One region of the Leptolyngbya sp. AS-A5 genome, then DNA from elsewhere that is predicted to be linked to it. Evidence: predicted binding sites of a transcription regulator. Region 1 holds the regulator's gene; each other region holds the start of a gene.
The links. Region 1 encodes NtcA, which controls nitrogen genes in cyanobacteria. Its sites were predicted from a motif close to TTTGTANNNNNNNNTACAAA; they were not measured.
Positions count from the first base shown of each region.

Region 2: NC980_RS05275 (TIGR00300 family protein) is a predicted target of NtcA. The motif match lies at 2,627-2,646, and genes of this name have one in related genera.
Region 3: NC980_RS05210 (ferredoxin--nitrite reductase) is a predicted target of NtcA. The motif match lies at 3,831-3,850, and genes of this name have one in related genera.
Region 4: NC980_RS25515 (MSMEG_0569 family flavin-dependent oxidoreductase) is a predicted target of NtcA. The motif match lies at 3,448-3,467, and genes of this name have one in related genera.

Region 1 is NZ_JAMPLL010000022.1:35,458-41,321, reverse strand. It holds gene NC980_RS19900 (DUF885 domain-containing protein) at 1-817, shown strand, start outside; gene NC980_RS19895 (Holliday junction resolvase RuvX) at 814-1,230, opposite strand; gene NC980_RS19890 (DUF3084 domain-containing protein) at 1,264-2,661, opposite strand; gene ntcA (global nitrogen regulator NtcA) at 2,786-3,457, opposite strand; gene NC980_RS19880 (DUF3488 and DUF4129 domain-containing transglutaminase family protein) at 3,828-5,864, opposite strand, start outside.
Region 2 is NZ_JAMPLL010000003.1:132,372-138,235, reverse strand. It holds gene NC980_RS05280 (MATE family efflux transporter) at 1-384, shown strand, start outside; gene NC980_RS05275 (TIGR00300 family protein) at 452-2,560, opposite strand; gene ftsH (ATP-dependent zinc metalloprotease FtsH) at 3,032-4,954, opposite strand; gene NC980_RS05265 (Uma2 family endonuclease) at 5,131-5,772, shown strand.
Region 3 is NZ_JAMPLL010000003.1:120,381-126,244, forward strand. It holds gene ntrB (nitrate ABC transporter permease) at 1-264, opposite strand, end outside; gene NC980_RS05205 (CmpA/NrtA family ABC transporter substrate-binding protein) at 351-1,685, opposite strand; gene NC980_RS05210 (ferredoxin--nitrite reductase) at 1,762-3,705, opposite strand; gene NC980_RS05215 (ubiquinol-cytochrome c reductase iron-sulfur subunit) at 3,959-4,387, shown strand; gene NC980_RS05220 (hypothetical protein) at 4,465-4,701, shown strand; gene NC980_RS05225 (HEAT repeat domain-containing protein) at 4,877-5,864, shown strand, end outside.
Region 4 is NZ_JAMPLL010000061.1:2,271-8,134, forward strand. It holds gene NC980_RS25500 (ATP-binding protein) at 1-1,211, shown strand, start outside; partial or broken gene NC980_RS25505 (IS1 family transposase) at 1,406-1,606, shown strand; gene NC980_RS25510 (GAF domain-containing protein) at 1,918-3,348, shown strand; gene NC980_RS25515 (MSMEG_0569 family flavin-dependent oxidoreductase) at 3,532-4,815, shown strand; gene NC980_RS25520 (MSMEG_0572/Sll0783 family nitrogen starvation response protein) at 5,082-5,564, shown strand; gene NC980_RS25525 (Nit6803 family nitrilase) at 5,566-5,864, shown strand, end outside.

The sequences.
Region 1 (5,864 bases):
GCAATTACCGAGCGATCAAATTCTGCCGCACTATCAGAAACGCCAAAAGGAAATCGAAGCCATCATTCAGCGTGAAAAATTAGTCACGCTCCCGAAACGCCCCTTAACCATTCGGCTCACCACCGATCGTGAAAACGCAATTTTTCCCGTTCCGCAATACCATGCCCCCAAAGCTTCAAGCAAAACGGCTGGAACCTTCATCATTCCCCTCCTAAAACCAGACCCCCAACCCCGTACCTACAACGATTTCACCTATCCCGCCGTTTCCTGGACGCTCACTGCTCACGAAGGCAGACCCGGACACGACCTTCAGTTCACCACGATTCAAGATCAAGGCATTTCTGAGGCTCGATCGAAGTTCGGCTACAACCCTGCCAACCACGAAGGCTGGGCACTCTACGCCGAAGCGATTACCCTACCGTTCATGCCGATCGAAGGGCAGTTTATCTCCCTACAATTTCAGCTATTGCGGGCGGCGCGTGCCTTCTTGGAACCCGAACTGCATTTAGGTAAAATCTCGACGACCGAAGCACTGCGCATTCTCACCGAAGAGGCAGGCTACTCAAAGTTCTTCGCTCAGCAGGAAATCGATCGCTATACCGTCCGGCTTCCCGGACACGCTCCCTCTTACTTCTATGGCTATCAACGCCTGATGCAGCTTCGCAGAAATGTCGAACGACAACTCGGCGAGAAATTTGACTCCCAAAAGTTTCACGACTTCATTTTGACTCAGGGGTTCATGCCACAGCGATTGTTGCGTCAGGCAGTGCTAGAACAATTCACTCAAGCCCGTCTAGGCGATGAATCGATCCCTTAGCTCACCAAGCGTTCTAAGTACCGTTCGATCAGCAAAATCGCCACAATATCATCGATCGCCCTCGGCGGCGTTCGCATTCCTTGCGGGATCAACCGATTCAACCCTTCTGGCGGATAAAGCTGCCAATAGCGATCGCGAGCTTCTAAGGAACTATTGCGCTCATCCACCGTGACAATTCGTAGCGGCTCACTCAATTCACTCTCGATTTTGAGCTTCCAATCTTTCGAGGAAGTCTGATCCCCCATCACCAATAGCGAAATCGGATACCGCTCCCGCAAGCCTTGAATCGTCGCGATCGTGCTTTCGGCGCTGATCACTTCATGATAGTAGAGGCGGCGATCGACCCCCATGACCGCTAATCCACACTTTTGCCGCCCTGGATCAAACCCCAGAATTACTGGCTGTTCCGCCATGCTGCGTCTCTACTCCCCTATTCGCTGGATATGTTAGCTCGATGCTCTCAGCACCACTTGTCCGTTTTGAACTGCCACTAATTCTATTTTGAGCGGCCCAGCCGTGTATGTGGTATCCGATGCGATCGCTCGCAGTTCAACCGGAGTGGGATAGCGCCGCAGCTGGTCAATGAATGATCCTAATGTAAGCAGTTTTTCGATTTGAATGTTGTCGTTCAAAACGCCAGCGACACGAGCGCGAGTATTAGAAACAGCAAGCAGTTCTTGAATCGACCGTTGGAAGTCCTGCGGTGCAAGCTTGGAGGGATCGATCGTTTGGGCAGCGATCGTCTCTCCCGCAGAAAACACAACCCGATTGGGGACTGCACTCATATAAACAAACACGGGTTTGTTTTCGCCTTTGACATAGTTTGCGAGGGCTTGTACCCGAACCAGATAATCTTGACCATTCCTGATTTGTTGAATCAAACTTTCAACTTCCGTCGTCCGAATCTGCACAATTTGCAGATCATCTCGTCCGAGCCGCAGTGCCTCAACCGCAGAACGATTTGCATATTGCAGGAGTTGATCGATCGCTGCTTTCGCACCTTCTGAATTCCCTACGCGCACCACGCCAGAAGACAACACTTGTGTCCGATAAATCGCCAGATCGCCGCTGCGAATTAGTTCGACATCCCGTTCAATTTGCTGCAGTGTCGCAGTTAGGCTGGCTCGTTGCGCCTCTAATCGCTTCAGATCCGTCTCACGCTGCCCAATCACCTGATCGCGCTCATTAATCTCACGATCGCGTTGTTCAATCAGTTTGGTGCGTTCGGCAATCTCTGCATCGCGCTCGGCGATCTGCTGCTTGACCTGATCGCGCTGCATAATCAGGGTCTTTTGTTCCGATTGCAGTTGATTGATATCGCTGCGGAGTTTTAATGCTTGACCAGACACCGCGATCAGTTGACGACGCGTGAGATCACGCTGCGCTTCGGTGGTGCGGAGTTGAGCATTGGTTTCTCGTTGGCGATCGATTGAAGTTTTCAGATCGGCATTGATTCGCTTTAGCTGTTCCTCAACTTGGGCGCGTTCCGATCGGGCTTCTGTGAGCTGTTTCTCAACTTGGGCTTTCTGAGCATCGGTCGCCTTCAGATCGGTGGCAGCTTTTTCCAAATCGCGTCCGCGATCGCGCAGTTCGGTTTGGATTCGCCCAAAGTTCAGCAGCATTTCGCGAAAGGTTTTACTTGCCAGCAGCAGCACTCCTAAAGTTGAGGCAGAAATCAGCGTTCCGGTCAAAATGGTGACTACGACCGCGGTTTGCTTCGGACGAAGATTAAACAAGCTAAGCCGCGCTTTTCCCACACGAGTTCCCAAGCGATCACCCACTGTTGCGATCACTCCACCCAACACCAACACCACCAGAATTAAAATCAGCCCGACATCGGACATAAGACTCCCAAGAGATCCTTAGACCAGCACTTTTACACTGGCAAGGCAATTCTAGATCCGCCTATCATTATGCCTGTTCGATTTATACTTCGGGCGGGTCTTCAAGGAAAGAATTCTAGTCCAATTAGGTAAACTGCTGACTTAGCGTTACCGGATTGTGAACGGTGATTTTTTTCTTGTGAATCGAAATCATTTTGTCCTGACGCAAATCTCCCAGTAAGCGCGTCACCGTCACGCGAGTCGAACCGATCGCTTCAGCGATCGCTTGATGCGAGAGTTTGAGGTCAATCATGATTCCCTCTTGCGATGGGACTCCAAAATCGCGGCAGAGAATCAGCAAAAAGCTCACCAATCGCGATCCCATATCCCGGTGCGCTAGGGTTTCGATCATCATCTCGGTTTGCAAAATTCGCGAGGACAAGCCTTTGAGCATCAGCATCGAAAGTTCGGGGTTTTCCTTCAGTGCTTTCTCGACTTGCTCGATCGGGATCGAAAGCAACTCAACCGGAGTAAAGGCAACGGCGTGATAAAAGCGATCGGCTCTTTGTCCGGTAATCAGTGACAGCACCCCGAATACGCTGTTTTCTCTCAGCAGCGCCACCGTAATTTCTTCGCCTGCTTCGTATACCCGCGACAGTTTGACGGCACCCTTGACCAGAAAATACACTCGTTCTGCCGGATCTCCGGGAAAGAAGATTGTTTTGCCCCGTTCAAACGTCTCAATCACGGGAGGATATGCACTTCCTCCAATCTGACGGAACATTGCTGCAAGCGGTCTATCCTTGGTCACAACCATTTCTTTCCTTGTCGTGTCGAGTGCTGGATGAGTTTACGAGCCGGTCAGCGATCGAGCTTTGTAAACAATTGATGACTTTAGACCACTAAAACTGAGTCACCGAATGCTTTTTGTACACTGCGCTACATTTTAGCCGTGATCCTGAAAATCTCTGGGAATTTTCTACTTTCGAGCGTGTTTTTTTCGGCACGCTTAGATTCTCCCTCTCAGGGCTGAATAATTTCGGAAGATTATACCGTAGCTCGAATCGGGTGTCGATAGTGTCACTTGCACCCATTCGAGCGGATTCCTTTGTGCTGCTGAAGTCGAGACGGTTGCTATCCGAAACGAATACTGCCAATGGTGTTGCCTTTGGCACAGGCTTACTCATTTACTTTCGCTGAGGTTTTAGTCTCTTCAACTGATGCCGCAGCGCTTCAATTTCAGGTTTTTCTCGTCCGTAGCGCCACTTCACATACGCTTGGGAAATGTCTTCGATCGCACCTGCTTGCTCTTGAGTCCGCATGGTTTTTGCTCGTCGGGCATATTCTAGCGGCGTATCTGCTGAAGATTTACGAGTGCCTTGCGCTTCGAGGCGAGACAGCATTTGCTGATAAAGCCGCTCCATCGGTGCAAGCTTCTGCAACCGCTGGTAAGTTTGCCATTTTTTCCAGCCTTGACCACACAGCCAAACCAGCAAGGCAGTGCTAATCATTAGCAAACACGCGGTAAAGAATCCACCTAATCCTTGAGTAAACAGCGCCAAAAACCAGCCGATCGCGCTCCTGATCGTCTGAATTACTTCGCTGATCCAAGCCGTTACAGGCAGAGGTAGCCATCCCGCGACCCAGTTCCAAAATCGCTGCAACAGACTAAAGGGCTGATATTCCTCGATCGACGGCGGAATCAGTTCATGTCCCGGAATTGGGTTGATCGTGAACCATCCCACGCGCGGCACGAAGATTTCTGTGATCGCGTAAGCATCGGTATTCTTCACAATGTACAGTCCGGTGAAGGGATTAAATTCTCCGGGCGCATATCCCGCTACTAATCGCGCCGGAATGCCAATTGATCGCAGCATCATCGTCAGCGTCGTAGAAAAATGATCGCGATCGCCGCCTTGATTTTGCAAAAATGCTTCGACGAGATCTTCACCCGGCTTCAGCAAATCCAGGTCTTGCCGAACCTGATAACGCTGCTTCAAATACTGCCCCAGATAAAGCGCCTTTTCATAATCGGACTCGATCGGCTGTTCAGAAGTTGCCAGGATTCGCTTCGTTTCTTTAGCGACATTCTGAGCAATTCCCGCCGGAATCTGTAAGTGTGGACTCTCTTTTGGATACTGCGCTCTGGCCGAATACAGCCGCAGCAACGTGCGATCGCGATACGGCACATCCGACACCACGGTATAAGTAATGCCATCGCCCAGCTCGATCGGCGCACGTAATCCTGCTTCGGGGTCGATCGCAATTTCATCGGTCGGGAAATAGATTTCTCTCGCCCTTGAAAGCGCCGGAATTAGATTCGGCATTGGGGCAATAATCGTGTAGGTCTGCACCACTTCGCGTGTTTTGCCGATCGTCACCGGAGTCGGCAGAAAGAACCGATATGACCAAGGTGAGCGTTTAATCGTCTGCGTCTTGTCGTTGCGCGACACCTCCCAACCCTGCCCTGTGTAGCGATCGAAAGCCATCACCCGCCAAAAGCCTTCGATCTGCGATCTCACCCGCATGATGGCTCGCGGCTTTAATGGATTCCGCACGTTTTGGCTAATCTTGTCGCCAAATCCAGCATAAGACAGGTCATCTGGATCTTGGCTTTGCCCTGCGCCTTTTCCGCTCCCCGATCGCATTCCGACACGCGGATCTCGGCTCTGACCCATGCCCGGATTGGTAATCACTCGGTTATTAAATCGCTCCTGAACGCTCACCGGAGAACTGACCGGAAATATACGTAACTGATATCCAGGAAGTCGCGGCATCAGCGCAAAAATCACCAACCCCAATGCCAGCACGATCGCAAAAATCGCAGGCAGCACTCGAAAATTGATTTTCTTAAAGCTGGTGCGCTCTAACTTGACCACATCTACGCCCAAGCGCGAACAATAATCGAGCATCAGTACCGGGAGCGCGATCGCCAAAAATACCAGCAGCATTGCGCCAAACAGCATCGTCTGACTCAGCGTACTTGCCACCGACAGCAGCACTAGCCCAATCATCGTTGAATAGCCCAAATCCTTGCGGCGTGGCAAATCAAAGCTGTGCAGCACTTGGATCTGAATCAGAAACTCTGCCAGCAGCAGCCGATTATCACCGCTCTGAGCACCACCGAGCATCCTGCCAAAAAAACTAAACAGCACGATCGTCATTGCGATCGCCAACAGGAATTTAAACCCTGTATTTTTCTTGCGTCGTCGATGCCAACTCCA
Region 2 (5,864 bases), on a different contig from region 1:
GGATTGATTGCACTGTTGCTGGTACTCTTTCCGCGCCCGATCGTCGGACTATATCTTGATGTTCAGTCACAAGAAAATGCGGAAGTCATTGGATTAGCGGTCTCAATGTTGCGGATTGGAGCGATCGCGCACTTCTTTGATGGGGTGCAAAAGATTGCGTATGGTGCGCTGCAAGGTTTGAAAGATACTCGTGTTCCGATGATCGTGAGTTTGCTGTGCTATTGGTGCGTGGGATTGTTTACGGCTTATGTGCTGGCGTTTCCGTTGCAGCTAGGCGGAGTCGGATTGTGGCTGGGGATTTTGCTTTCGGTTGCGATCGCGGCTGTTGCGTTTGTATGGCGATTTCAACGATTGACCTCGAATCGAATTGCGAATGCGAGTTGATAGGTTAAAACAATGAGACATCCAGAATCTCCTCCAGATGTCTCATTGTTTTAGCGATAGTTCACACCTAAACTTTCTCAGCAATCTGATACGGATTGGTTAGTTTCTCAAGCTGTTGGATCAACAAGCTTAGGAACAATCCTACATCTGTCACCACGCCGATCGATTCGATCGAACCTCGATCGCTCAGCTTCGTCACTACGGCTGGATTAATATCCACACAGACCATCTTCACACCAGAAGGAGTCATGTTCCCAACTCCGATCGAGTGCAGCATCGAAGACAGCATCAAAATCATGTCTGCCCCTTCAATCAAACGAGCATAATCCTGCTGTGCTTCGATCAAATCCATTTTCGTATCGGGTAACGGGCCATCATCTCGGATTGATCCCGCTAACGAGAACGGGATGTTATTACGAACGCACTCATAGAGAATACCGTTCTTGAGAACACCTGCTTCAACCGTTTTGGCAATGCTACCGTAACGGCGCACCATGTTAATCACCTTCAAGTGATGGCGATGTCCACCCCGCACTGAAACGCCGCGCTTCATATCCACACCGAGCGACGTTCCTAGCAGCGATTGTTCCATGTCGTGAACCGCGATCGCATTTCCACCCAAAAGCGCCTGAACATAGCCTTCCCGAATCAGTTTCGCTAGATGTTCACCACCGCCTGTGTGAATCACAACAGGCCCTGCTGTTACAACTACACGACCGCCTTGATCTCGAATTTGCCGCAGTTCCCAAGCGATTTGCTCGACGACTAATTCAACCCGCCGTTCGCTCGATACACCTGCACCCATAAAGCTGAATTCCTGAGTGTTGCGTTGTTCACGCGAGGATGACTTACGGATTGTGCGAATGCCTTCGACTCCGACCACGACACGATCGCTCGTCGTCAAATCTCGCAGCAATTTACATTGTGCGGATTGACCATCCGGAGAAACCGCGATCGCGCCGTCCATGCGTTGACGATCGACTTTTACCCATTCACCGTTGACTCGAACTTCAGTTGGGTAAATCGTGGTCACATAGAAATCATCGGGCGCAACGCCATTTTGAATGACAGGTTCAAGCTCGGCATCACAGACTTCTTGAGGACGCGGCAATGCACCCAGATCAATCAACTGCGACATAATCGTTTCCATCACTTCATGCGATGGAGCCGTGACTTTCACTTCTGCCGATGAGGTACTTTGCCGCTGAGTCCCTAAGTTGAAGTTCAAGACTTGGAAGCTACCGCCTGCTTCGACAATGATATCGAGCGCGCGATTGATCACACCTGAATCGAGCAAGTGACCATCAAGTTGCACAACTCGGCTTTCGATCGTCGCACTCGCATGGAGTTCCACACGGACGGGTTCTGTCACGCGCAACGTTAAGCATTTCGCGGCACCCCCAGCTTTGAGAAATTCGGTTAGCGGGGTTTCTAGTACCTGAAATCCTGCATCTGCCAAGCGCTGTTTCAGGTCTGCGCTGGCTTTGTTCATAATCACAATGTGATCCACGTTTACCGCATTACAAGCAAAGTTGACGGCATCTGGCTCAGAGATTGCAATGCGCTTTTCAGCCGGAACCCGCATTTCGATCAACCGATTAGAATACGCATCAAAAGCAGGTGGATAGTACAGCAGATAGCCATTGTTCAACGGGCAGAAGCAAGTATCGAGATGATAAAACCGATCGTCCATTAATCGCAGCGATAGCACCTCGACATCGAGCCATTTTGCTAAATAAGGATGCGAATCGAGTTCTGACCGAAAGCCATATCCCGCCCAAAGCCAGCGACCTTCGCGATCGAACAGTGCATCGCCCGCGCCTTCAAACGGCAATTCTGGCGGCAGTTCGTGAACCGTAAAGCCATTCTCCTCAAACCAAGCTTTGAAATACGGTTCTTCGCCTTGGCGCTCTTTGTGGTAGAAGCGACTGAGAACAGCAGTTTCACCGAGAACTAAGCCTGCATTTGCGGTGAATACCATGTCTGGAACGCCCTTCTGAGGCGGCACCAAATCAACGATCGCGTGTTCCTTGATCAAGTGATGCAGTCCTTGCCATTGTTCCACCGCGCGATCGCGTGAAGACTTGTGAATGTTGCCTTCCATCCACGGATTAATCACATAATCCACATCGTAATGGTCAGGCGCACACATCAGAATCCGAATCGAGGAGGTCATAGAAAAATCTGGGTAATGGGATAATCTAGGCAATCTACAAGAGTGAACGTGAGTTTGATCCGCGAAGTTGTATCGGTCAATACGGAAGCTCTAGGACACGGTTCGTGTTAGAAAGCGTGAATCCAATCCATTCTATGAACAAAAGGGAGTGGTTCTCGACAAATTTTAGGGAATAGTTTGAAAGGCGTTATTCACAAATCAAACCACATCAAATTGGGATACAAAAAATTGGGATACAAAAAACCCAGTGGCGCGACACCACTGGGCTGGTAGCTGTGAAAGTTGATACTCTCTAATGAAATGACTTATGCGCTAATCATCGCAGCGCCGATGCAATTCCTCATCTGTAGAATCACCGAAATGTGGTTTGCAAAACGCTGGAAGCTTCGAGAATCATGTCAGAGAATCCGTATTCACACGGTGTGTTTTCGCGCTGCGTTTGAAGATGATTAGAAGTTTTTCGATCGTTCATTATGCAACGGCGTGCAACTCTGTCGCATTTTCAGTAACCTTACCCGTCTTTAACCAAGCTTCTAGTTCAGCAGGCGGTTGTACTCGACTTAACTCAGCCCGCAATGCTTCACCTTCAAGCACTTCTCGCTCCAGCAAGGATTGAGATAGTTCTTCCAGCAGCGATCGATTGTTCTTCAGAATCGCTAAGGCAATGTGATGCGCGTTATCGACGATCGCTTTGACTTCGCGATCGATTTCTTCAGTCACTTTCGCGCTGATCTGACGACGCGAAGGAGCGTATCCTTCGATGAACTGCTGCTGCATTTTCTCAAAGGCAACCGGGCCTAACTCCTCGCTCATGCCGTAGATAGTCACAGTGCGTTCCGCAAGATCCGTGGCTTTTTGAATGTCGTCACTGGCTCCGGTTGAAACCTTACCGAAAATGACTTCTTCTGCCGATCGACCGCCTAGCAAAGTGGCAATCCGTCCCCGAATTTCGTCTTCTGCCATGAGGAAGCGATCTTCTTCTGGTAATTGCAGCGTGTAGCCTAATGCACCTACGCCACGCGGGACGATCGAGATTTTCTCAACCTTACCCGCGCCGGGCATCAATACCCCAATCAGCGCGTGTCCCACTTCATGATGGGCGACAATCTTCTTCTCAGTTTCGTTCAAGATGCGCGATCGCTTCTCAAGTCCTGCGATCACACGCTCGATCGCCTCATTGAAGTCTGCCATCACCACAGAATCGCGATTGTTTCGAGCCGCAAGCAGCGCTGCTTCATTCACTAAGTTGGCTAAGTCTGCACCTGCAAATCCAGGAGTGCGAACCGCGATCGTTGAAAGATCAACATCGCTTGCTAATTTGACGTTGCGAGCGTGAACGTTGAGAATCGCTTCACGCCCAATCTTGTCAGGACGATCGACGACTACTTGACGATCGAACCGTCCAGGACGACGCAGCGCTGGATCTAACACTTCTGGGCGGTTGGTTGCTGCCAGCAGAATCACACCCGTATTCGCATCAAAGCCATCCATCTCAGTCAGTAACTGGTTTAGCGTTTGTTCGCGTTCATCGTTGCCACCGGCGAAGTTTCCAGAACCGCGAGACTTACCAAGCGCATCTAACTCATCGATAAACACGATACAAGGCGCTTGTTGTTTCGCTTGTTCAAACAAGTCACGAACGCGAGAAGCACCAACCCCAACAAACAGTTCAATAAACTCAGAACCCGAGATCGAGAAGAATGGAACCCCTGCTTCTCCAGCGATCGCTTTGGCTAACATCGTTTTTCCGGTTCCAGGAGGCCCAACCAGCAAGACTCCTTTCGGGATCTTTGCCCCTAAGCGTGAATATTTCTCCGCATTCTTGAGAAAATCAACAATCTCTTGCAGTTCGGCTTTAGCTTCGTCTACCCCTGCCACATCAGTAAACTTCACGCCCGTTGTGCCTTCTGAGTAGATGCGGGCTTTACTTTTTCCAACGGTGAGCGCTGCGGCTCCGCCTCCTTGACGGTTAATAAAGAAGCTGTAGATTCCAAAGAAAATCAGCGGCGGTAACACCCAGCTAAAAATTGTACCAATCCAGCCGTAAGGACTTGGCGTAGGCGCGCTAAATTCAACATTGTTATCGCGCAGAATCTTCGGCAAATCGAGGTCGATCGCCACCGGAGCTGTAGTATACACCGGAGCACGAGTCCCATCCTGAGCAGGTTGTGTTGACTTCAGTGTGAATTCAATTTTGTCGTTTCCAATAATTGCCCGATCGACATTGCCCGATCGCACTTGAGAGACGAAATCACTATAAGCAACTTGCTGAGATTGTGAACTAAAGCTTGGCACCACAAAATTCAGCAGTAATAGTAACGCAAATACAATCAGCAATCCGCCTCCGAACTGCCGAGGGCGCTGAGTGCGCTTATTGTTTGTTTCTACTGGCATTGCGGATTTATCCCGAATCGTTTTCTCCATTGTAGAAAATGCACTGCGATCGCTCCCGTCGGAACGCTCTGCCAAAAGGTAAGGATTTCCGTACTTTATCGGCTGTTTTATTTGCAGAATTAGGGAAAGTAGCTGTTCTCTGTATGATTGAAGTAAAAATCAAGAATGCAAATTTTATGCTTTTAGGACTAAAGCGAATTGAGGTTCCACCAGGGCAGCGAGTCTTGTTACAGGAAGTTTCCTGGGAAGAATTCGAGTGGATTTTAGAAGAATTGAGCGATCGACGTTCTGCCCGAATCGCCTATGACAATGGAACTGTAGAGATCATGACCCCACTGCCTGAACATGAAGCAAATAAAGAAGTAATTGGGGATTTAATCAAAGCGTTGTTAGAAGAACTGGAGATTGAATTTTTGACACTGGGTTCAACAACGTTTAAGAATCAGGAGATGCTTAAAGGCATTGAACCCGATCAGTGCTTCTATATTCAAAACGAGTCCAAAATTCGGGGCAAGAAGCGATTAGATTTGAGTGTTGATCCACCGCCTGATCTTGCGCTTGAAATTGATTTGACTTCTCGGACACATCCCAGTATTTACCAAGCATTAGGAGTCCCGGAGCTATGGCGGTTTGAGAAAGGAAACCTGCAGATTAATGTGTTGCGAAACGGTCAATATGAAGTCTCAGAGCGAGGAGATATTTTTGCCAATTTACCGATCGCACAAGTGATTCCACACTACCGAGAGCAAAGCGACATGATCGGCAGGAATGCAACTTTGAAAGCATTTCGACAGTGGATCAGGCAACAGATTGGTTGATTCGGGTGCTCGATAGAAGTTTTGCCAGCCAAATTCGTCAACCTGCGGCAAGATAAGATAAATAACGCACTTGTTGAAATTTCCGGGACTTC
Region 3 (5,864 bases), on a different contig from region 1:
TTCCAGGCTAATCAGAATTTGCAAACCTAGCCCTTTATCTGTACCGCCATTGTCATAGAACGGGTCGAGGATCAATCTCCAGGTTTGTTCAATCACTTTAATCGGCCCAGGCATCTTCGATTCTGGACTCATACAGAGCGCTTGCCATACCATTAAGGCAATACCCACGCAGATGATAATCGGAACAATGGAGCGGCTGTATTTTTTGAACGTTCCTGAGAACTTAGACGATCGAGCGGGGCGAAGAGACGGGTTGATAGTCATGGGAAGATTTTGGTGAAGGATGAGGAATGAAAGTAGGGAGTGAGATGGTAACAAGAACTAACTTTACAATTGCACTCCCTACTGCCTTATGCTTTCTTGATTTTCAAGCTATCTAGATAAGCTTTCGGATTTGCCGGATCAAAGGCCACTTTGTCAAAGAAGGTTTCAACTCCACGAGATGCGGTATCTTTCGGAATTGCGGCTTCTTGTCCGATCGCTTTTGCCGCAGCATCCCACAAATCAGAGCGGTTCACTTTGTCAACCAATGCCTTCACATCGGTACTGCCATCCAACTTGCCCCAGCGCATATTCTCGGTGATGAACCAAGCATCATGGCTCTTGAAGGGATAAGCCGCATTTTCACGCCAGAACTTCATCAGCAAATCACTGTTTTGCAGGGTGCGACCATTGCCCATATCAAAGTTGCCTTTTGATCGATCGATAATGTCAGCAACCGGAGCCTTGACATACTTGTCTGCTGAGAGAATCTGGCACATCTCCTGTTTGTTTTCGTCTTTGTCGCACCACATTTGCGCTTCGAGGACTGCCATCATAATCGCCTTAGCTGCTTTCGGGTTCTTGTCTACCCAGTCTGCTCTCATGCTGAAAGACTTTTCAGGATGGTTTTTCCAAAGCTCACCTGTGGTGACTGCTGTGTAGCCGAGCTTCTTGGACACTAAGCGATCGTTCCACGGCTCACCCACGCAGAACGCATCCATCGTCTTGGTTTCCATGTTGGCGACCATTTGAGGGGGCGGTACAACTACGAGATCCACATCCGTATCCGGGTTAATTCCACCTGCTGCCAACCAGTACCGCATCCACAAATCGTGTGTTCCACCAGGGAAAGTGATCGCCGCTTTAAATTTCCTACCTGCTGCTGCTGCTGCTGCGATCTTGTCTTTTAACGGAGAACTATCAACCGCAAGTTTGAGATCAGCATAGTCATTCGAGACTGAAATGCCTTGACCGTCAGTGTTCAGGCGACCCAAGATGTACATGGGTACTGGGGTGTTGCCTTTCGTAATCTTTCCGGTGGACAAGAAGTACGGAATTGGAGTGAGAATGTGAGCGCCATCAATGCCACCTTTCTCAGAACCAAGCTCTAAGTTATCACGCACCACTGCCCAAGAAGTCTGCTTGCCTACAGACACATCTTTCATGCCGTACTTGGCGAAGAAGCCTTTTTCCAACGCAACAATCAAGGGAGCCGCATCGGTCAGCGCGATAAAGCCAAGTTTAGCGGTGGTCGTTTCTGGTGCATCTGCTGCACTCACGTTTACAGCAGGAGACGCATTCGTCGTAGAAGAACTGCTCGAAGCACTTTTATTCAAGCCTGTGCTGCAACCATTGATAATCAGCGTACCTGCTGCGGAAGCACTTGCGGTCAAGAGAAACTTACGTCTTGAAAGATTAGACATGGATGATGGTTAGAGAAAGTGTACTGGGAATAAAAGGGAAAGCACAGCGAGTGCTGATGTGTAGGGGCGAACAAACTTAGGCATCGAGAACGATGCGATCGACGGGACGAGCAATGCAAGTTAGGATCTTTCCGGCGGCTCGATCGCGCTCGTCTAGTGCATCCGGTTCACCGTCGTAGCTAACTTCACCTTCGAGTAGGGTGCATTTGCAGCTACCGCAGGTTCCAGAGCGGCAAGAGCTATCGATCGCAACCTCTGCCTGATCGGCAACATCAAGAATGAAGTCATTTTGAGTACAGGTTACATCTTTACCTGACCGAACGAAACTTACGGTAGCGGGTGTTACCACTGGCGTTGGCACAACCCTTGGAGAACTGAGAACATACTCAAAGTCTTCGGTTGTCGATTGACCGTTGGGCGTTTCGGTTGCGGGTCGATCGAGGGTAATCCATGCTGCTTGAGCAAGTCGGGCGGATTCGGGCAACTCTGACCAAGGACGTGCGCCGAACTGCTCAATTAAGATCTCTTGCAAAATCGGCTTAAGGTCTTCACAGGGAATGCTTTTTCTCACACAGGTTCCAAGCTCAGCGTGTTTGCCAACTTTGCCACCCATGTAGAGATCCACTCCTTCCACGGTGCGACCGTCTTTGCGAACTTTTGTACCCATCAGTCCGATGTCCGCCACCTGCGGTTGTCCACAAGAGTTCGGACAGCCTGTCCAGTGAATTCGCACCGGACGCGGACAGTGCAATTCTTGTTCGAGCTCTTGCATCAAAGCGACTGCACGATTTTTGGTTTCAATCAGGGCAAAGTTACAAAACTGTGCGCCTGTGCAAGAAACTAAAGCGCGGGAGAGATTTTGCGGCTCGATCGAAAACCGTTTGACGATCGGCTCTCTCAGCAATGCTGAAACGCGAGAGTCTGGAACATTGGGAATGATTACATTCTGTTCCACGGTAAAGCGAACTTCGCCACTGCCGTAAACCTCTGCAATTCGAGCCAGATCAAACAAGTCTTGAGCGAATAACCGTCCCACGGGAACGTGCAATCCGACATAGTTAAGTCCCGGCTGTTTTTGAGCATGAATGCCGATGTGATCGCGTTTGTTCCAAAGAATCTCATCTTTCAGAGCAGCAGGCGTGAATTTGTAGCCTAAGCGGTTTTCCACGGCTTCGCGAAAGGCATCGAGACCCAAATCATCAATCAGCCACATTAAGCGGGCTTTCTGGCGATTTGATCGCAAGCCCAAATCGCGATACACGGTCAAAATCGCTTCACAAACGGCGACGACATCACGCGGATCAACCCAGGCATTTAAGGGAATCGCTGCATCGCAGCGCTTTGCTGAGAAGAATCCACCGACTAAGACATTAAAGCCGAGCGTCCCCTCTTTGTAAGCAGGCACAAACGCGATGTCATTGATTTCTGCATGAACCGAATTATCGCGACAGCCTGCGATCGCAATGTTGAACTTACGCGGCAGATTGCTAAAGCTCGGATTGCCACGACCATTGTTCGTGATCATATCCTGCACTTTCCGCACCAGTCCGCGGGTGTCGATCAACTCATCCGCATCAATCCCAGCGACGGGCGATCCGGTGATGTTGCGAACGTTATCCATCCCGGACTGAACGCTCGTTAATCCAGCCTGATCGAACTTGCGGAAGATTTCCGGTAAATCTTCGATCCGAATGCCGCGCAGTTGAATATTCTGGCGCGTGGTGATGTCCGCATTGCCGTCATCGCCATAACGCTGTAGGATTTCTCCTAACACTCGCGTTTGCCCACTGGTCAAAATTCCATTCGGAATTCGCATCCGTAACATGAATTTGCCAGGGGTAACGGGGCGGAAAAATACGCCCAGCCATTTCAAGCGATAATCGCGATCGGTTTCATCCATTGCTTCCCAGCCGAGATGAGCGAACTGCTCTAGCTCTGCTTTCACCGCAAGACCGTCTTTCTCTGCTTTGAGTTTTTCAAACTTATTCTGAGTGGGCGCAGATGCAAGGGTGTCTGTCATGGATTGAGCCTATAGATAAAGGTGTTCCAGAGCGAACACAAGTCTGATCGTTTCGTCTCCCCAATTCGATGTCTTTGGATGCGACGTTGACCATGCAGTAAAGGTAAGCGGGATAAGAGAGAAAATTCGTAGCTGTTGTTACAAAGTATGTCGTAATATGACGTTTTTGCATAATGGCTATTCGTTTTCGTCATCTGCCCCTAGAAAGAGGTTCGCCACCGTACCTTAGAACAAAGAGGAAAAGGAGAACGCGATGCGTCGTCGAACATTTTTATCGTGGGCTGGAGTGGGTTGGCTGATGAGTCGAGTTCCAGCCGGATTGACTGCATTTCTTGCGGCTTGCACGGGGCGCGGCAATGAGCAAGCAAACGCTAAGAGACTTGAGACGGTGGGAACGATCGCAGAACTCGATGCCAAAGGTTTCCTACAAACCGAGTCCCCGGCTCCGATCGTGGTGATTCGCAGTCCATCTGATCCAAAAACGCTGATTGCAGTCAATTCGACTTGCACCCATCAGGGCTGCTTGGTCGGTTGGAGTAAAGAGCGTAAATCGTTCGTCTGTCCCTGTCATGGCGCGGCATTTGCTGCGGACGGTACAGTGCAAAAAGAACCAGCCGCGAAACCGTTAGAGACTTATCCGGTTCAGATAGATGGACAGAATGTTCAAGTGAAATTAGGTTAATGCGCTTTTGGATAGAGGAAGGTCGATCGGCATTGATCCATCGTTAAATCAGACCTAAATCATTGGAGGTTTGGCTTATGACTCAGGCTGCAATTCGGAATGAAGCCATTAGTAACCTTGAGTATGACTTGCTCACAGCGTTGCAAAATAAGGCAGAAGCGGTAAAAGCATACGAAACGTACATCAAAGACGCAGAACAAATGCAGTCTCAGCCCTGTGCTGAACTATTCCGCAAGCTGAGAGATGCAGACATGCAAACGGCTCAAGAAATCCGTCATCATCTTCAACAAGTGATGCAAAACGGTAAAATGTAAAACAGAATCTAAAACAATGAGTGCGGTGGGGATTGATGCTCTGCCGCACTTATGCAAACATTGCAATCAATTGATGCGTTTTTGTCAATGACTGCCAAGACGATCGCCGACTTCTGTGGCACAGTAACATCAGACGATGAATGCTGATGTGTGATCAGAATGGCAGGCAAAAATTGTGCAGAACTTAAGATATTCCGAGATTTTAGAGCAGGCTCAGTCCGCAGCAAATCAGCAGGACTGGGGACAGTTGAGCTACAGATTGCAGCAGATTCTCTTAAACGATGAACTGGGTGAGACTGAACGATCGTTGTTCTGCAATCCAAACACTACGACTGTGCTGCTCGACTTAGCAATGCAGGTGCTAGAAGGCGGCAGTTTTCAGGAGCGCTGGGAGATGGGTAAGCTCTTTCCAAGCTTTGGGACGGATGCGATCGCACCCTTAATTGAACTGTTAAACGATGAAGAAGCGGAGTTAGAAGCACAATGGTTTGCGGTTCGTATTTTAGGCAGCTTTAAACATCCACAAGTGCTTGAGGCTTTGATTGAACTGCTAAAAAATTCCCAGAGTCAGGAATTAAATTCGATGGCAGTTTCAGTGTTAGCCAGCATGGGAAAATCTGCTGTTCCAATGTTAGAGCCATTGCTGGTAGAAGTTTCTACGCGACTGTTTGCCGTTCAAGCGTTGGGACAGATTCGGCGATCGGAAACGGTTCCATTGTTGATGCAGGTGGTTCATGATTCAAACGCTCAGGTTCGCGCCATTGCGATCGAAGCACTCAGTAGTTTTCATGCACCTGAGGTTGTGACTGTTCTCATTGATGCACTGCAAGATCCAGTCGCACAGGTTAGATTAGCTGCGGTCGCTGGATTAGGGTTTTGTCAAGATTACCCAAATTTAGTGACCTATCTTCGTCCGATGCTGCTGGACTTGAATCTTGAGGTGTGTCGGCAAGCTGCGATCTCGCTTGGCAGACGGGGAACTTCTGAAGCAGCAAGGGCACTGTACGAGACTTTGAGATCGCCGCATACTCCAAAAAATTTAGCGATCGAGCTAGTGCGTGCATTAAGCTGGATGAAACTGCCTGAATCTTTGAATTACTTAGAAGATGCGTTGTTACAGTTGGCGCTGCCGGAGGCGATTCAACTCGAAATTATTCAATCGA
Region 4 (5,864 bases), on a different contig from region 1:
TCATCCTACAATCTCTTCCCCTTGTCACCAGTCAGGCAATTCCAACTTCTGTCATCAATCGGGTTAAGCACACCTTGCAATCCCTGGTCATCGATCGGGCTGTTACCCATCCCACCTTTGCGGGAGACCCTTATTTTCTGGAACAGTTTCCCCAGAGCGTCTTGTGTACTCCGATTCTCAACCAAAGCAGATTAATCGGGATTTTATACCTGGAAAACCACCTAACGGTTGGGGTGTTCACGGGCGATCGCGTTGAACTGCTCAATCTCCTTTGTGCCCAAGCCGCTATCTCCTTGGAAAACGCTCGGCTTTACCAGCAAGCCCAAAGGGCACTGACCGACCTGCAACAAGCCCAACTGCAAATCGTGCAAAGTGAAAAGATGTCTGCTTTAGGGAATCTCGTGGCAGGGGTGGCTCACGAAATCAATAACCCCGTCGGCTTCCTAAATGGCAATATTAAACCTGCTTTAGCCTATATTCAGGATCTTTTTGGACTGATCGATCTCTATCAACAAAAGTATCCTAATCCAGATGGAGACATTCAGAATAAGATTGAAGCGATCAACCTGGACTACATCCGTAAAGACTTACCCGCAACCATTAGTTCTATGCAGGAGGGCGTGAAGCGGGTTCGAGATATCAGTACCAGCCTCAGAACCTTCTCTCGTGCTGACAGCGATCGCCCCATTGCCTTTAACATTCACGATGGTTTAGACAGCACCATTCTGATTCTTAAACATCGCCTTAAAGCCAACGAAACTCGCCCTGAAATTGAAGTATTCAAAGAATATGGTCAGTTGCCTCTGGTTCAGTGCTTTGCTGGACAACTGAATCAGGTGTTTATGAATCTGCTGAGTAATGCGATCGATGCGATCGAAGACTCCAATCAAGGACGTAACTTTGCAGACATCAAAGCCAATCCCAATCAGATTACAATTCATACAGCGTTGACTGAAGATGGTCAGCAGGTTGTGATTCGGATTCAGGACAATGGTGTAGGGATGTCTAATGAAGTCAAACAGAAGATGTTTGACCACTTGTTCACCACGAAGGCAGTCGGGAAAGGAACCGGGTTAGGAATGGCGATCGCTTGGTCGATCGTGGTTGACAAGCACGCGGGAACCTTGGAAGCTAACTCAACACTTGGTCAGGGGACAGAAGTAGTCATGACACTTCCAGTGCAAGTAACCGTTCCAGCATCTTCTACATAAGATGTTGAATTGCACGCTCTTTTAGATTTTCCCGGTAATCTCGGGAGGCTAAAGAAAATCGGCATTGCTGAATGAGAAGATGAATCATCTTGGAACAGGAACATCCCAAAATTTGAGATAGTGAATCAGCAATCGAACTGAATGCTTCAGCATTTGGCGTTGCATAATGGAGAGATGAATTGAGGGAATTCTCGATGCAGTGCCCAGAATGCCAGTCTACTCATATTTGTAAGAACGAAAAACGCAAAGGCAAGCAAAATCACATTTGCGTGAACTGTGGACGACAGTTCATTGACTGCTACGAACCGCCCCAAGGATACAGTGATGAAGTCAAACGCGAATGTTTGCGGATGTACACCAATGGCATGGGATTTCGAGCAATTAAACGATTAGAAAGCGCCGCTCAAGTCTGGAACCAGCATCCGACACCGTTTGAGGGGGGTGGCAAGCGAGCAGCACGAAGACAACGGGCAAGATTAAGACGACAGCAGCATTGCTTAGGTGGGTCAGGAGCTTGTATGCAGATCATCAACGATTTGCCGGCTGCTGTAAATGGCGATATTCATGCCAAATGACCCACTAGAGGAAATTGAGCTTCCACACCCTACCATTTTTGCGACACAACCTGCGAGACCGTAACCTGAAATACAAGGTAGGAGTTCGATCTAAGGGTTAATGGAGAAGACTTGATGGGTTCTAAAAATCTGTGATTAATTCGATCGCCGAGCAGTTTAATGCCCCACGACTTCTGTTTGATTTACAACGAGGCAACGAGATCGCCCAAACGATCGCGGGTTGTCTTGATCCAGAAGTCATTGCCAGTCGGGTGACGGACGGGTTAGTCGAAAAATTTGACTGCGCTTTCGCGCGGATTTGGCTTCTAGAGCCGGATCAAGCTGTGTTGAGACTGGTTGCATCGTCAGGAATGTATCGCCACATCAGCGGCTCTTTTGCCAAGGTTCCAGTGGGCACATATAAGGTCGGTAAAATCGCTCAAAATGGCGTTGCCTTCTTGAGCAACAATTTAGCTGATGAGGCTTGGGTTGGCAATCGAGACTGGGCGATCGCAAATCATATTCATGGGTTTGCAGGGTATCCATTAGCAATTCAGGGCAAAGTCCTTGGCGTTTTGGCGACCTTCAGCCATCGCCCTCTAGAACCGGAGTTTCTGGAGGTTTTGCAGACGCTCTGTACTGCTGTGTCGATCGCTCTAAAAACGACTTTACAGCATCAACAAGAAAAGCAAAGCTGGCAAGCTCTAACCCATCATCCCGTTCTCAGCCAGCTTTCGTTATCCGATCAAATCGCTAGTATTCTGCCGATGGCTCGATTAACGCTCGTGGGAACCGAGCAACCCCTAAGCCTCTCGCTGATCTATGTCTTGTTACGGGCTGCCGAAAGATTGAACCAAATCAAGTGTGCCTACTGTCGGCTCATCTACGAGGCAGAAGCCGTTACTTTAGAAACGATTCTTCCCGCTTCAGATCTGCCCACCCCGTATCCTATAAACCGGATTGAAACTTGTTTCAGTGACTTGATGTTCTCTATTTCTGCTCTGGGAGGAGTGCTGCAAACGCAACCGGATGTGAATCAACGATCGATCCAGGTTATGCTCAAACTTCCCCATTTACCGACATCGCCAGGGCAGCCTTTACACATTCGCTGTGAAGCGTCTGTCCTGCAAATGGCATTCACACATCTCGCTGTGCTTGCAGGACTCAGGCTGTCTGATGCCACAGATGAGCAGGCTCCGTTACTCACTGATGATGCAACGCAAGTGCAATCTGGGAGACGAGTATTGTGGATACAGCACGGCAGTCAGACTCTTCCCAAAGGAATCAAAGCGAGGATTACCCTCTCCACTCGTCCGGAGCAATTACGAGAGGCTGTTGCTGCCGTGATGCAGGGGCAGACCTGGGGCATGGGAGTAGAACCCGAAGGGCAGCCTTCCCTCTCAGAACGAGAGCTAGGGATTCTGCTGCTGCTGTCACAGGGATTGCGCGATCGAGAGATTGCCAGCCATTTGCTGATTAGTGAAAGCACCGTTAAATTTCACATCAACAGCAGCCTTGCAAAACTGAAGGCAAAAACTCGCTATCAAGCGTTGCATCAGGTGACGCGGAATGGCTGGCTTTGAAGCTTCTAAACTATCTAAATCGATAGTTAGGTGCTTTCTGCTTAATGCGATCGTAAGCTTGTAAGCCTTGCGGTTATCTATACCGTTAGATCGCAGCTTTTCGTATTGAGAAACACAAAAGATCAATTTCACCTGCGCTTACGCTGACAACAATTGAATCAAGTTGTTTATGGTAAAGCGCGAATGAAAAATCATTACTCGGTTGCGATCGTCGGTGGAGGGCAAGCGGGTCTATCCATCAGTTACTTTCTGAAGGAACGTGGCGTTGACCACATTGTTTTTGAGAAATATCAGATTGGGCACTCCTGGAGAGCAAAACGCTGGGACTCCTTTTGTTTAGTCACACCCAACTGGCAATGTCAACTACCGGGGTATCCTTATCCGGGTTCCGACCCGCATGGTTTCATGGCAAAGGATAAAATTGTCCAATACATTGAAAGCTACGCTGCATCCTTTGATCCGCCTGTCCAAGAAAAGGCTGAAGTTACACGACTCTGTCAGAGCGTTGATCAAGATTCGTTTGAATTGACAACTACGATCGGCAACTACACCGCCGATCAGGTTGTCATTGCTTCCGGCTGTTACCATACGCCGAAAATCCCGAGACTGGCTGAACGGTTGCCAGAATCGATCGTCCAGATCCACGCTTCCGAGTATAAGAATCCCCAATCCTTACCCGACACCGCCATTCTTGTGGTTGGTACAGGACAGTCGGGTTGTCAGATTGCAGAAGATTTGCACCGAGCAGGCAAGACTGTGCATCTTTGTGTGGGAGGTGCGCCACGATCGCCCCGACGGTATCGCGGCAAAGATGTGGTGGAATGGCTGGATCAAATGGGCTATTACGATCTGTCGATCGATGACCATCCTCAGAAAGAAAAAGCTAGACGCAACACCAATCATTACGTCACCGGACGCGATGGTGGACGAGAGATTGATCTCCGCCAGTTTGCTTTAGAAGGAATGCGTCTTCATGGCAGATTGAAGCAAATTAACAACAGTACGCTTGAATTTCAGGACGATCTCAAACACAATCTCGATCAAGCCGATGCAGTCGCAGAAAATATCAAAAAAAGCATTGATGCCTTTATCGAAAAGCATCAAATCGAAGCTTCCCTAGATCCGCTGTATGCTCCCGTTTGGCAACCTGAGGCAGACATCCTGACGCTGGATTATGAGCAGGCAGGAATCGGAGCCGTAGTTTGGTGTACAGGCTATGAAATGGATTTTCGCTGGGTTGAAGTGCCTGTGTTTGATGGCAAAGGCTATCCAGGGCACGATCGCGGCATTACCCCCGTTAAAGGACTGTATTTTCTGGGGCTTCCCTGGCTCTATACTTGGGGTTCTGCCCGCTTTTCAGGCATTGCCCGCGATGCTCATTATCTAGCGGATTACATCACATCCCGGCAGAAGTCTAGTCATTCTAACGATTGGAGCATTGTCAACGAGTTTTTACTGGGTTCTTAATTGACTGCCTCAAAATTAGCGCTCAAATGGCGATCGCAGATGCACCCCGCACAAATAAAGAGCGCTTTGAGTTGGTGCTGTTGCGGTATGACCTATCGAAATCGATAGGTATTTCCCGGATTCTGCAATTTCTATACGACAGCTTTTAACCGCCCCTACCCTTATTGCTAGATCTGAACGTTTCGTATCTAGAAATACAATCTTGGCGTAATTCAGCCTTTAATCTCCTCACAGTTCAAGTTTGTGACAAATCTAAGGAGCCAGTCATGCCGGAAGTAACTGCTGCCGCCCATCAAGTCGGTGACTTTTTAGTTGATTACGAAGAGAAAGTATTTCCTGATGTCAAAGCAGAACCGGGAGAGAAAGCATTAGTCACGTTTCACACGGTTGCCTTTGAAGGGTCGATCGGGTTTGTCAACCTTCTGCAAGCCACTCGTCTACTCCGTAAAGGATTTGAAACCTCGGTGCTGCTCTATGGACCGGGTGTGACCTTGGGAGTCCAGCGTGGCTTTCCTAAACTGGGTGATTCTGCCTTTCCGGGACATCAAAATTTCAATGATCAATTGAGCAAATTCATGTCAGAAGGCGGGAAAGTCTACGCTTGTCGCTTTGCCTTGCAAGCCCTCTACGGTCACGGTGAGCCATCGCTGATTCCTGGGATTCGTCCCATCAATCCATTGGATGTGTTGGATCTGATTCTGATGCACCGCAAGGATGGCGCATTTATCTTAGATACCTGGACGCTTTAAAATGAACGATTCCCGCACGATTCGAGCCGCCGCTGTTCAAATCAGTCCCGTTCTATTCAGTCGGGACGGGACAACGGAGAAGGTGTTGCAGGCGATCGCGACCGCAGCGAAAGCTGGTGCTCAACTGGTTGTTTTTCCAGAAACCTTTGTTCCTTACTATCCCTATTTCTCCTTTGTGCAGCCTCCGGTGCTGATGGGCAAAGACCATATGCAGCTTTATGAGGAAGCTGTGGTTGTCCCCAGTCCCGTGACAGATGCCGTGAGTCAGGCGGCTCGATCGTACGGTATCGTTGTCGTTCT